DNA from 2 places in the Actinomadura sp. 3N407 genome. Region 2 is predicted to be linked to the other one. Evidence: predicted binding sites of a transcription regulator. Region 2 holds the regulator's gene; the other holds the start of a gene.
What was found. The regulator HspR, encoded in region 2, represses chaperone genes until heat shock. The targets are predictions, from matches to a motif close to ANTTGAGTCNNNNNGACTCAANT.
Positions count from the first base shown of each region.

Region 1: lon (endopeptidase La) is a predicted target of HspR. The motif match lies at 2,323-2,345, and genes of this name have one in related genera.

Region 1 covers NZ_JBQQBP010000003.1:115,853-120,268, reverse strand. The annotation lists gene ACTWPP_RS08305 (MFS transporter) at 658-1,899, opposite strand; gene lon (endopeptidase La) at 2,381-4,416, shown strand, end outside.
Region 2 covers NZ_JBQQBP010000009.1:86,671-91,086, reverse strand. The annotation lists gene dnaK (molecular chaperone DnaK) at 1-554, shown strand, start outside; gene grpE (nucleotide exchange factor GrpE) at 548-1,204, shown strand; gene dnaJ (molecular chaperone DnaJ) at 1,345-2,523, shown strand; gene ACTWPP_RS23145 (heat shock protein transcriptional repressor HspR) at 2,529-2,975, shown strand; gene clpB (ATP-dependent chaperone ClpB) at 3,042-4,416, shown strand, end outside.

The DNA.
Region 1 (4,416 bases), on a different contig from region 2:
AACGCCTTTCGTCCTCGGTGGCCCGGCTTCAGGTAACGGGCCTTGCGCCGGGCCGGACGAAAGATGTTCAACTGCGGCGGCGGCCGGGACGGGGGTCGGACGGAGTTCCGGCCGCCTGTCTGTTCACCGGCGTCACGCCGGTTCGGCTCGGGACTGGTTCCCACCTCCCTTCCGCTCCGGCCGGCCGGTGGACCCGTCCGGCGCTCGGGGGAGGACGCCGCCACGGCGCCCCGATGACGGAGGCCGGGCCGGCGGCACGGCTCGGGTGATGCCGCCGGCCCGGCTCGTGGGGGACGCCGGTGCCGCGGGGGCGTGCGGCACCGGCGTCCGGGGATGGTCGATCGGCCCGGCCGGTCCGGTACGGCCGAGGACCCGAGGTGTACCGCCGCGCGCTCCGGCCGCGGCATCCGTTGGGGGACGGTGCCCGCCGCGGTGGAGCGCGCCGCGGCCGCCCTCGGCCGCATGGACCGGGCCGTGCCCGGACGGGGACGCGGGAACGGGCCGGGCCTCACGCTCTGTGCGGTGCATCCGGATCCCTCCTGCTTCCCGACCTGGGGCTTTGCCGCCCCGAGGCTTTATCGTTCACCCTGTGTCACGATCTCGTTGCGTTAGGTACCCCCGCGTCATGCGGGCGTAAACCGGCCCCGGTACAAAGAATCAAGATCGCGAAGCGGACTTTGCCTCCGCATTGCCCGGCGCCCGCTCCGCCGCGGCGGGACGGCGGCGCAGGACGTGCCGGGCCAGGGCGAGGACGGCCAGGAACGTCACGAGCGCGCAGACGCCCGTCCAGCCGACCCGGGAGTAGGCGGCGGCCCCCAGCCAGGAACCGGTGCTCCCGCCCAGGAAGGAGCAGGTCATATAAGCCGTGTTGACCCGGCTCCGGGCTTCCGGCCGCAGTGCGAAGATCCGGGACTGGTTCGCGACCATGCCGGACTGCATCGCGACGTCCAGCAGGAGCGTCCCGACGGCGAGCGCCACCAGCCCGGCCACGCCGCCCGCGGCGCCGGCGGCCAGCACCCCGGCGGCCGCGATCGTCCCGAGGACGGCGACGAGGTTGACCGGATCGGAGCCCCGCCGGTCCACCTGCCGCCCGGCGAGGGGCGCGGCGGCCATGGTGCCCGCGCTGACCAGGGCCAGAACCCCCACCGCCTGCGCGCCGAGGCCGTACACCGGACCGGTGAGCAGCAGCGCGACACCCGTCCACACGGCCTGGAACCCGCCGAAGATCGTCGCCTGGTAGAAGCACGTCCGCCGCAGCTCCGGCTCCCGGCGCAGCAGCCGCAGCGGCTCGGCCAGCAGCGCGGGATAGCTCTGCTTCGACGACGGGACGGTCGTGGGCAGCACGAACGCGAGCGCCGTCGCCAGGCACAGGGCGACCGCCGCGGAGACCAGGTACGGTGCCCGCCAGCCGAGCCACTCGCCGATCATCCCGCCGAACGTGCGGGCCAGCAGGATGCCGCCGATCGACCCCGACAGCAGCGTCCCCATGACCGCGCCGCGCCGGTCGTCGGCCACAAGCCCGGCCGCCATCGGCGCGATGACCTGCGCGACCACGGTGGTGATCCCGACCAGGGCGCTCGCGCCGGCCAGTGCCGGCAGCCCGAGGGCGCCCGCCGCGCCCAGCAGCCCGATCCCGGTGACGCCGAGCATCACCACGATCAGCGGCCGGTGCGGGAACCGGTCCCCGAGCGGCACCAGCAGGAAGTTCCCCGCCGCGTACCCGAACTGCGCCGCGGTCACCACCAGCGCGGCCGTACCCGGCGACACGTCCAGGCCGGACGCGACCAGCGGGCTGATCGCCTGCGGAAAGTAGATGTTCCCCACGGCGACGCCGCAGGTCAGAGAAAGAAGGAAGATCACCCGACGGCTGAGGCCGGGCGGTGGGACATGCGAGGACACGGATGCTCCATCGATTCGACGCGGCAAGGTCGGCGGGGCGGACCCCGCGTGGACTCGCCTCGGCGTCGAGGAGCGCGGTGCCGGTCAGGCCGTGCTGCGCTCCGCCGCCGAGGCGCCGGTCGTGGCCTTGCCGAGACCCGTGTACACGATCTGCCTCCCGAACCGGAGCCGGAACATCCCGCCGAAGATCGCACGCCGCCCGTACCCCCGGCAACCCCGTTTTCGCGGCATCCCGGCGCCATGACGGCCCGCGTCTCACGCGAAGGGACGGTCACCGCCGGTGACGGCCACTGCCGGAACTGCGGCGAGGCGCAGCCCGCTTCCCAGATCCAGCGCTCTCGGCGAATGGTTCTCACCTTCCAGAGGAAGCGCGGTGATCGCTCTGGGCGAACGTTGCTGAGGAAACAAAATGCTGCTCCGTTTTATTGAGTGTGTATGACTCAACTTGATGTTGGGTGGACGTACGGACTTGGAGCTGAGCATGAGCGAGACCCTGACGCTGCCGGTGCTGCCCCTGGACGACGGGGCCGTTCTGCCGGGCATGGTGGTGCCCCTTGACCTGTCCGAGAGCGGTGAGGTGCGGGCCGCCATCGAGGCCGCGCGGGCGGCGGCCCAGTCCAAGGGGCCGGGCATCCGGTCGGTGAGCAAGCCGCGGGTGCTGCTGGTGCCCAGGCTGAACGGGCAGTACGCCGGTATCGGGACGCTCGGCGTCATCGAGCAGGAGGGGCGGCTGCCCGGCGGTGAGCCGGGTGCGGTGGTCCGCGGCGTGCAGCGGGTGCGGATCGGGACCGGGACGACCGGGCCGGGCGCGGCGCTGTGGGTCGAGGGCACCGCGATCGAGACGCCGCCGGCGTCCGGGCGCGCGCAGGAACTGGCGAAGGAGTACAAGGGCCTGGTCAGCGCGATCCTGCAGAAGCGGGGCGCGTGGCAGGTCGTGGACGTCGTGCAGCAGATCGACGACCCGTCCACCCTGGCCGACAACGCCGGGTACGCGCCGTACCTGTCCGACGAGCAGAAGATCGAGGTCCTGGAGACGCCGGACGTGGTGGAGCGGCTCACCCTGGTGATCGGGTGGGCGCGTGACCATCTGGCCGAGCTGGACGTCGCGGAGACGATCCGCAAGGACGTCCAGGAGGGCATGGAGAAGACGCAGCGGGAGTTCCTGCTGCGGCAGCAGCAGGAGGCCATCCGCAAGGAACTGGCCGAGCTGAACGGCGACCCCGCCGACGAGGAGGACGACTACCGGGCCCGGATCGAGGCGGCGAACCTGCCCGAGAAGGTGCGCGAGGCGGCGCTGAAGGAGGTCGACAAGCTGGAGCGGTCGTCCGACGCCTCGCCCGAGGGCGGCTGGATCCGCACCTGGCTGGACACGGTGCTGGACATTCCGTGGAACGACCGGACCGAGGACGCCTACGACATCGCGGGCGCGCGGGAGATCCTGGACGCCGACCACGCGGGGCTCGACGACGTGAAGGAGCGCATCGTCGAGTACCTGGCCGTGCGTAAGCGGCGTGAGGACCGGGGCCTGGGCGTTGTGGGCGGACGCAGAAGCGGTGCGGTTCTGGCGCTCACCGGCCCTCCTGGCGTCGGTAAGACGTCGCTTGGCGAGTCGGTCGCGCGGGCCATGGGACGCGAGTTCGTCCGGGTCGCCCTGGGCGGCGTCAGGGACGAGGCCGAGATCCGTGGCCACCGCCGTACGTACGTGGGCGCGCTTCCGGGACGGATCGTCCGCGCCATCCGCGAGGCCGGCTCGATGAACCCCGTCGTCCTGCTGGACGAGGTCGACAAGGTCGGCGCCGACTACCGGGGCGACCCGACGGCGGCGCTGCTGGAGGTCCTGGATCCCGAGCAGAACCACACGTTCAGGGACCACTACCTGGAGGTGGAGCTCGACCTGAGCGACGTGCTGTTCCTCGCCACGGCGAACGTGGTGGAGGCGATCCCCGCGCCGCTGCTCGACCGCATGGAGCTCGTCGAGCTGGACGGCTACACCGAGCACGAGAAGGTCACGATCGCCCGCGACCACCTGCTGCCGCGCCAGCTCGACAAGGCGGGGCTGGAGGCGTCCGAGGTGGGCTTCGGCGACGACGCGCTGCGGCTGCTGGCGGCCGAGTACACCCGCGAGGCGGGCGTCCGGTCGCTGGACAGGTCGATCGCGCGGGTGCTGCGGAAGGTCGCCGCGAACGTGGCGATGGAGAAGGCGGAGCTGCCGGTGTCGATCGGCGCGGACGACCTGAAGGAGTACCTGGGACGGCCCAGGTACACGCCGGAGGTCGAGCTGAGCCGGAACGAGCGGCGGACGGGCGTGCCGGGCGTCGCGACGGGCCTGGCGGTCACCGGCGCGGGCGGCGACGTGCTCTACATCGAGGCGTCGCTGGCCGACAAGGAGACCGGCGACACGGGCGTGACGCTCACCGGGCAGCTCGGCGACGTCATGAAGGAGTCGGCGCGGATCGCGCTCAGCTACCTGCGTTCGCGCGGGGCGGAGCTGGAGCTGCCGGTCGGTGACCTGAAGGA
Region 2 (4,416 bases):
GCGTCCCGCAGATCGAGGTCACCTTCGACATCGACGCCAACGGCATCGTGAACGTCAGCGCGAAGGACCAGGGCACCGGCCGCGAGCAGTCGATGGTCATCACCGGAGGCAGCGCGCTGCCGAAGGAGGACATCGAGAAGATGATGCGCGACGCCGAGGACTACGCCGAGGAGGACCGCAAGCGCCGCGAGGAGGCCGAGGTCCGCAACCAGGCCGACACCCTCGCGTACTCGACCGAGAAGTTCCTGCGGGAGAACGACGAGAAGGTCCCCGAGGAGCTGAAGACCGAGGTGAGCGACGCGGTCGCCGAGGTGAAGAAGGCCCTGGAGGGCACCGACGTCGACGCGATCAAGGGCAGCGCCGAGAAGCTGGCGCAGGTCAGCCAGAAGATGGGCGCGGCCATGTACGCGCAGAACCCGGAGGGCGCGCAGCAGCCGGGCGGCGAGGACGCCGGCCCGACGGCCGACGCCCAGGGCGGCGACCAGCAGCAGGACGACGAGGTCGTCGACGCCGAGATCGTCGACGAGGACAAGCCGAAGGGTGATGCATCGTGACGTCCTCTCCCGGAGAGGGCGAGGAGAAGGAGGGCCCGGTGATCCGCGACAAGCGGCGCATCGATCCCGAGACGGGGAAGGTCCGGGGGACCGGTGAGTCCGGCGCGCAGGCGGCGTCGCCGTCCGCCCCGGAGGCCCCGGCCGACGGGGGCGCCGAGGTCACCGGCGAGGAGCTCTCCTCGCTGAAGACCCAGCTGGCGGAGCGTCTCGCAGACCTCCAGCGGCTCAAGGCCGAATACGACAACTACCGCAGGCGCGTCGAGCGCGACCGGGTCGCGGTCCGCGAGCAGGCCGTCGGGCAGGTCCTGGCCGAACTGCTCCCGATACTGGACGACATCGGGCGTGCCCGTGACCACGACGAGCTCACCGGCGGCTTCAAGTCCGTCGCGGAGAGCCTGGAGGCGGTCACCGGCAAGCTCGGCCTGGTGCGGTACGGCGAGAAGGGCGAGCCTTTCGACCCGACCGTGCACGAGGCGCTCATGCACTCGCTCTCACCGGACGTGACCGAGACGAGCGTCGTGGACGTCCTCCAGCCGGGCTACCGCATCGGCGAGCGGATCCTGCGGGCCGCGCGCGTCGCGGTGGCCGATCCCGACCCCGACGGCGCCGCCGGAGAGCCCAGCGACGAGGCGGGTGACGACGGCGAGTGATCCCCGGCCCGGCGCCGAGGGATCTGGGGGTTCGTCCCCCGGAAGGACCCGGTGTCCCGTCCCGGCCACGACGGCCGGGACGGGACGGCCGGGGCACGTGAAGACATGTGGCAAGTGGCGATAGCAGAAGGCGGGGCGCCGTGAGCACCAAGGACTACCTGGAGAAGGACTACTACAAGGTCCTCGGTGTCGCCAAGACGGCCTCCCAGGAGGAGATCAAGAAGTCCTACCGGAAGCTGGCCCGCAAGTACCACCCGGACGCCAACAAGGGCGACACCGACGCCGAGGACCGTTTCAAGGAGGTCTCCGAGGCCTACGACGTCCTGTCGGACGACAAGCGCCGCAAGGAGTACGACGCGGTGCGGTCGATGCCGGGCGGTTTCCGCGGCCAGCAGGGCGGAGGCTTCCCCTTCGACCTCGGCGACCTGTTCGGCCAGCCCGGGGGCGCCGGCGGCGGGACGCAGACGGGCGGCGCCGGTGAACGCATCGGCGACCTGTTCGGCGGCCTGTTCGGCCGCGGCGGCGGCACCCGCACGACGGGCACGACGCGGCGCGCGAGGCGCGGCGCGGACGTCGAGACGGACGTGACGCTGTCGTTCGGGCGCGCGATGAACGGCGTGACCGTCCCGATCAAGCTGACCAGCGAGGCCCCCTGCAACGGCTGCCGCGGGACCGGCGCCAAGGCCGGCACCGTGCCGCGGGTGTGCCCGAACTGCGAGGGCACCGGGCACGAGACCCGCAACCTCGGCAACTTCGGCTTCCAGGAGCCGTGCAAGGACTGCCACGGCCGCGGCCTCGTCGTCGACGACCCGTGCCCGATCTGCCACGGCAGCGGCCGCGCCACCGGCACCCGCACCATCCAGGCCCGCATCCCGGCGGGCGTCGCCGACGGCCAGAAGATCCGCCTCAAGGGCAAGGGCGCACCGGGCGAGAACGGCGGCCCGCACGGCGACCTGTACGTCAACATCAAGGTGCAGCCGCACCGCGTGTTCGACCGCACCGGCGACAACCTCACGCTGACCGTCCCGGTCACGTTCCCCGAGGCCGCGCTGGGCGCGGAGATCAGGGTGCCGACGTTCCAGGGGCAGCCCGTCACGCTGCGCCTGCCGGAGGGCACACCGAACGGCCGCACGTTCCGCGTCAAGGGCCGCGGCGCCCCCCGGCGCGACGGCACCAAGGGCGACATGCTCGTCACCGTCGACGTCCAGGTCCCGCAGAAGCTCGACGACCAGGCGCGCGAGGCCCTCGTCCGGCTCCGCGCGGCGGGCACCGGCGACGACCTGCGCGCCGACCTCCTCCAGCAGGCACGACAGGAGTGAGTTGGGTGGATCCGTTCGGCGATGACACACCGGTCTATGTGATCTCGGTGGCGGCGCAGCTGTCCGGGCTGCATCCGCAGACGCTGCGGACCTACGACCGGATGGGCCTGGTGTGCCCCGGCCGGACGGCGGGACGGGGCCGGCGCTACTCGATGCGCGACATCGTGATGCTCCGTGAGATCCAGCGGCTCTCCCAGGAGGAGGGCATCAACCTGTCCGGCATCAAGCACATCCTGGAGCTGCAGCGCGACAACGTGCGGCTCCGCGAGGAGCTCGGGAAGGCGCACGCGGCGCTGGAGGAGCTCGCCAACGAACTCGAATCGACCCGTTCCGTCGCGGCGCGGCTGGCGCAGCAGCGGCGGCACGGCGAACAGGGCGGCACTCCCGGCTCCGACCTGGTGCCGATCAGGCACACGAGTGTCGTGGTCTGGCACGAGCGCGACCGGGACTAGGACATTGGGTAGTTGACGGGGGCCTGGGGGTCGCCCCCCAGAATGAGACGTGGGGACTTTGGGGACATGGACTACAAGCTGACGCAGAAGAGTCAGGAGGCGGTGTCGGTCGCGGTCCGGCGGGCCGCGGCCGAGGGGCACCCCGAGGTGGAGCCGCAGCATCTGCTGGTGGCGCTGATCGCCCTGGCGGACGGCACGGCGGTGCCGCTGCTGGAGGCCGTCGGCGCGGACTGGCAGGCGATCAGGCGGCGCGCCGAGGAGCAGCTCGCGGCGAAGCCGAAGGCGCAGGGCTCGACGGTGGCGACGCCGCGCCTTTCGGGGCAGCTCCAGCGGTCGATCAACACGGCGGCGAACCGGGCGCAGCAACTGGAGGACGACTACGTCTCCACCGAGCATCTCCTGGTCGGGCTGGCGGCGGACGGGGGCCCCGCGGCGGGCCTGCTGAAGGAGTTCGGCGCGACGCCGCAGGCGCTGCTGGACGCGTTCGAGAAGGTGCGCGGCCACGCCCGCGTCACCACGGAGAACCCGGAGGGCACCTACCAGTCGCTGGAGAAGTACGGCGTCGATCTGACGGCGGCGGCCCGCGACGGCCGGCTCGACCCGGTGATCGGGCGCGACTCGGAGATCCGCCGGGTCGTGCAGGTGCTGTCGCGGCGGACGAAGAACAACCCGGTGCTGATCGGTGAGCCCGGCGTCGGCAAGACCGCGGTCGTGGAGGGCCTGGCGCAGCGGATCGTCGCGGGCGACGTTCCCGAGTCGCTGCGCGGCAAGAAGCTCGTCTCGCTGGACCTCAGCGCGATGGTGGCGGGCGCGAAGTACCGCGGCGAGTTCGAGGAGCGGCTGAAGGCCGTCCTGCACGAGATCAAGGAGAGCGACGGGCAGATCGTCACGTTCATCGACGAGCTGCACACCGTCGTCGGGGCGGGCGCCGCCGAGGGCGCGATGGACGCCGGCAACATGCTGAAGCCGATGCTGGCCCGCGGCGAGCTGCGGATGATCGGCGCGACGACGCTGGACGAGTACCGGGAGCGGATCGAGAAGGACGCGGCGCTGGAGCGCCGGTTCCAGCAGGTCTTCGTCGGCGAGCCGACCGTGGAGGACACGATCGCGATCCTGCGCGGGCTGAAGGGCCGCTACGAGGCGCACCACAAGGTGCAGATCAACGACTCGGCGCTGGTGTCGGCGGCGGCGCTGTCGGACCGCTACATCACGTCCCGGTACCTGCCGGACAAGGCGATCGACCTCGTCGACGAGGCCGCGTCCCGGCTGCGCATGGAGATCGACTCCCGGCCCGTCGAGATCGACGAGCTGCAGCGCACCGTGGACCGGCTGAAGATGGAGGAGATGAACCTGTCCAAGGAGACCGACGAGGCGTCCCGGCAGCGCCTCGACCGGCTCCGCGCCGACCTGGCCGACAAGCAGGAGCATCTGACCGGCCTCG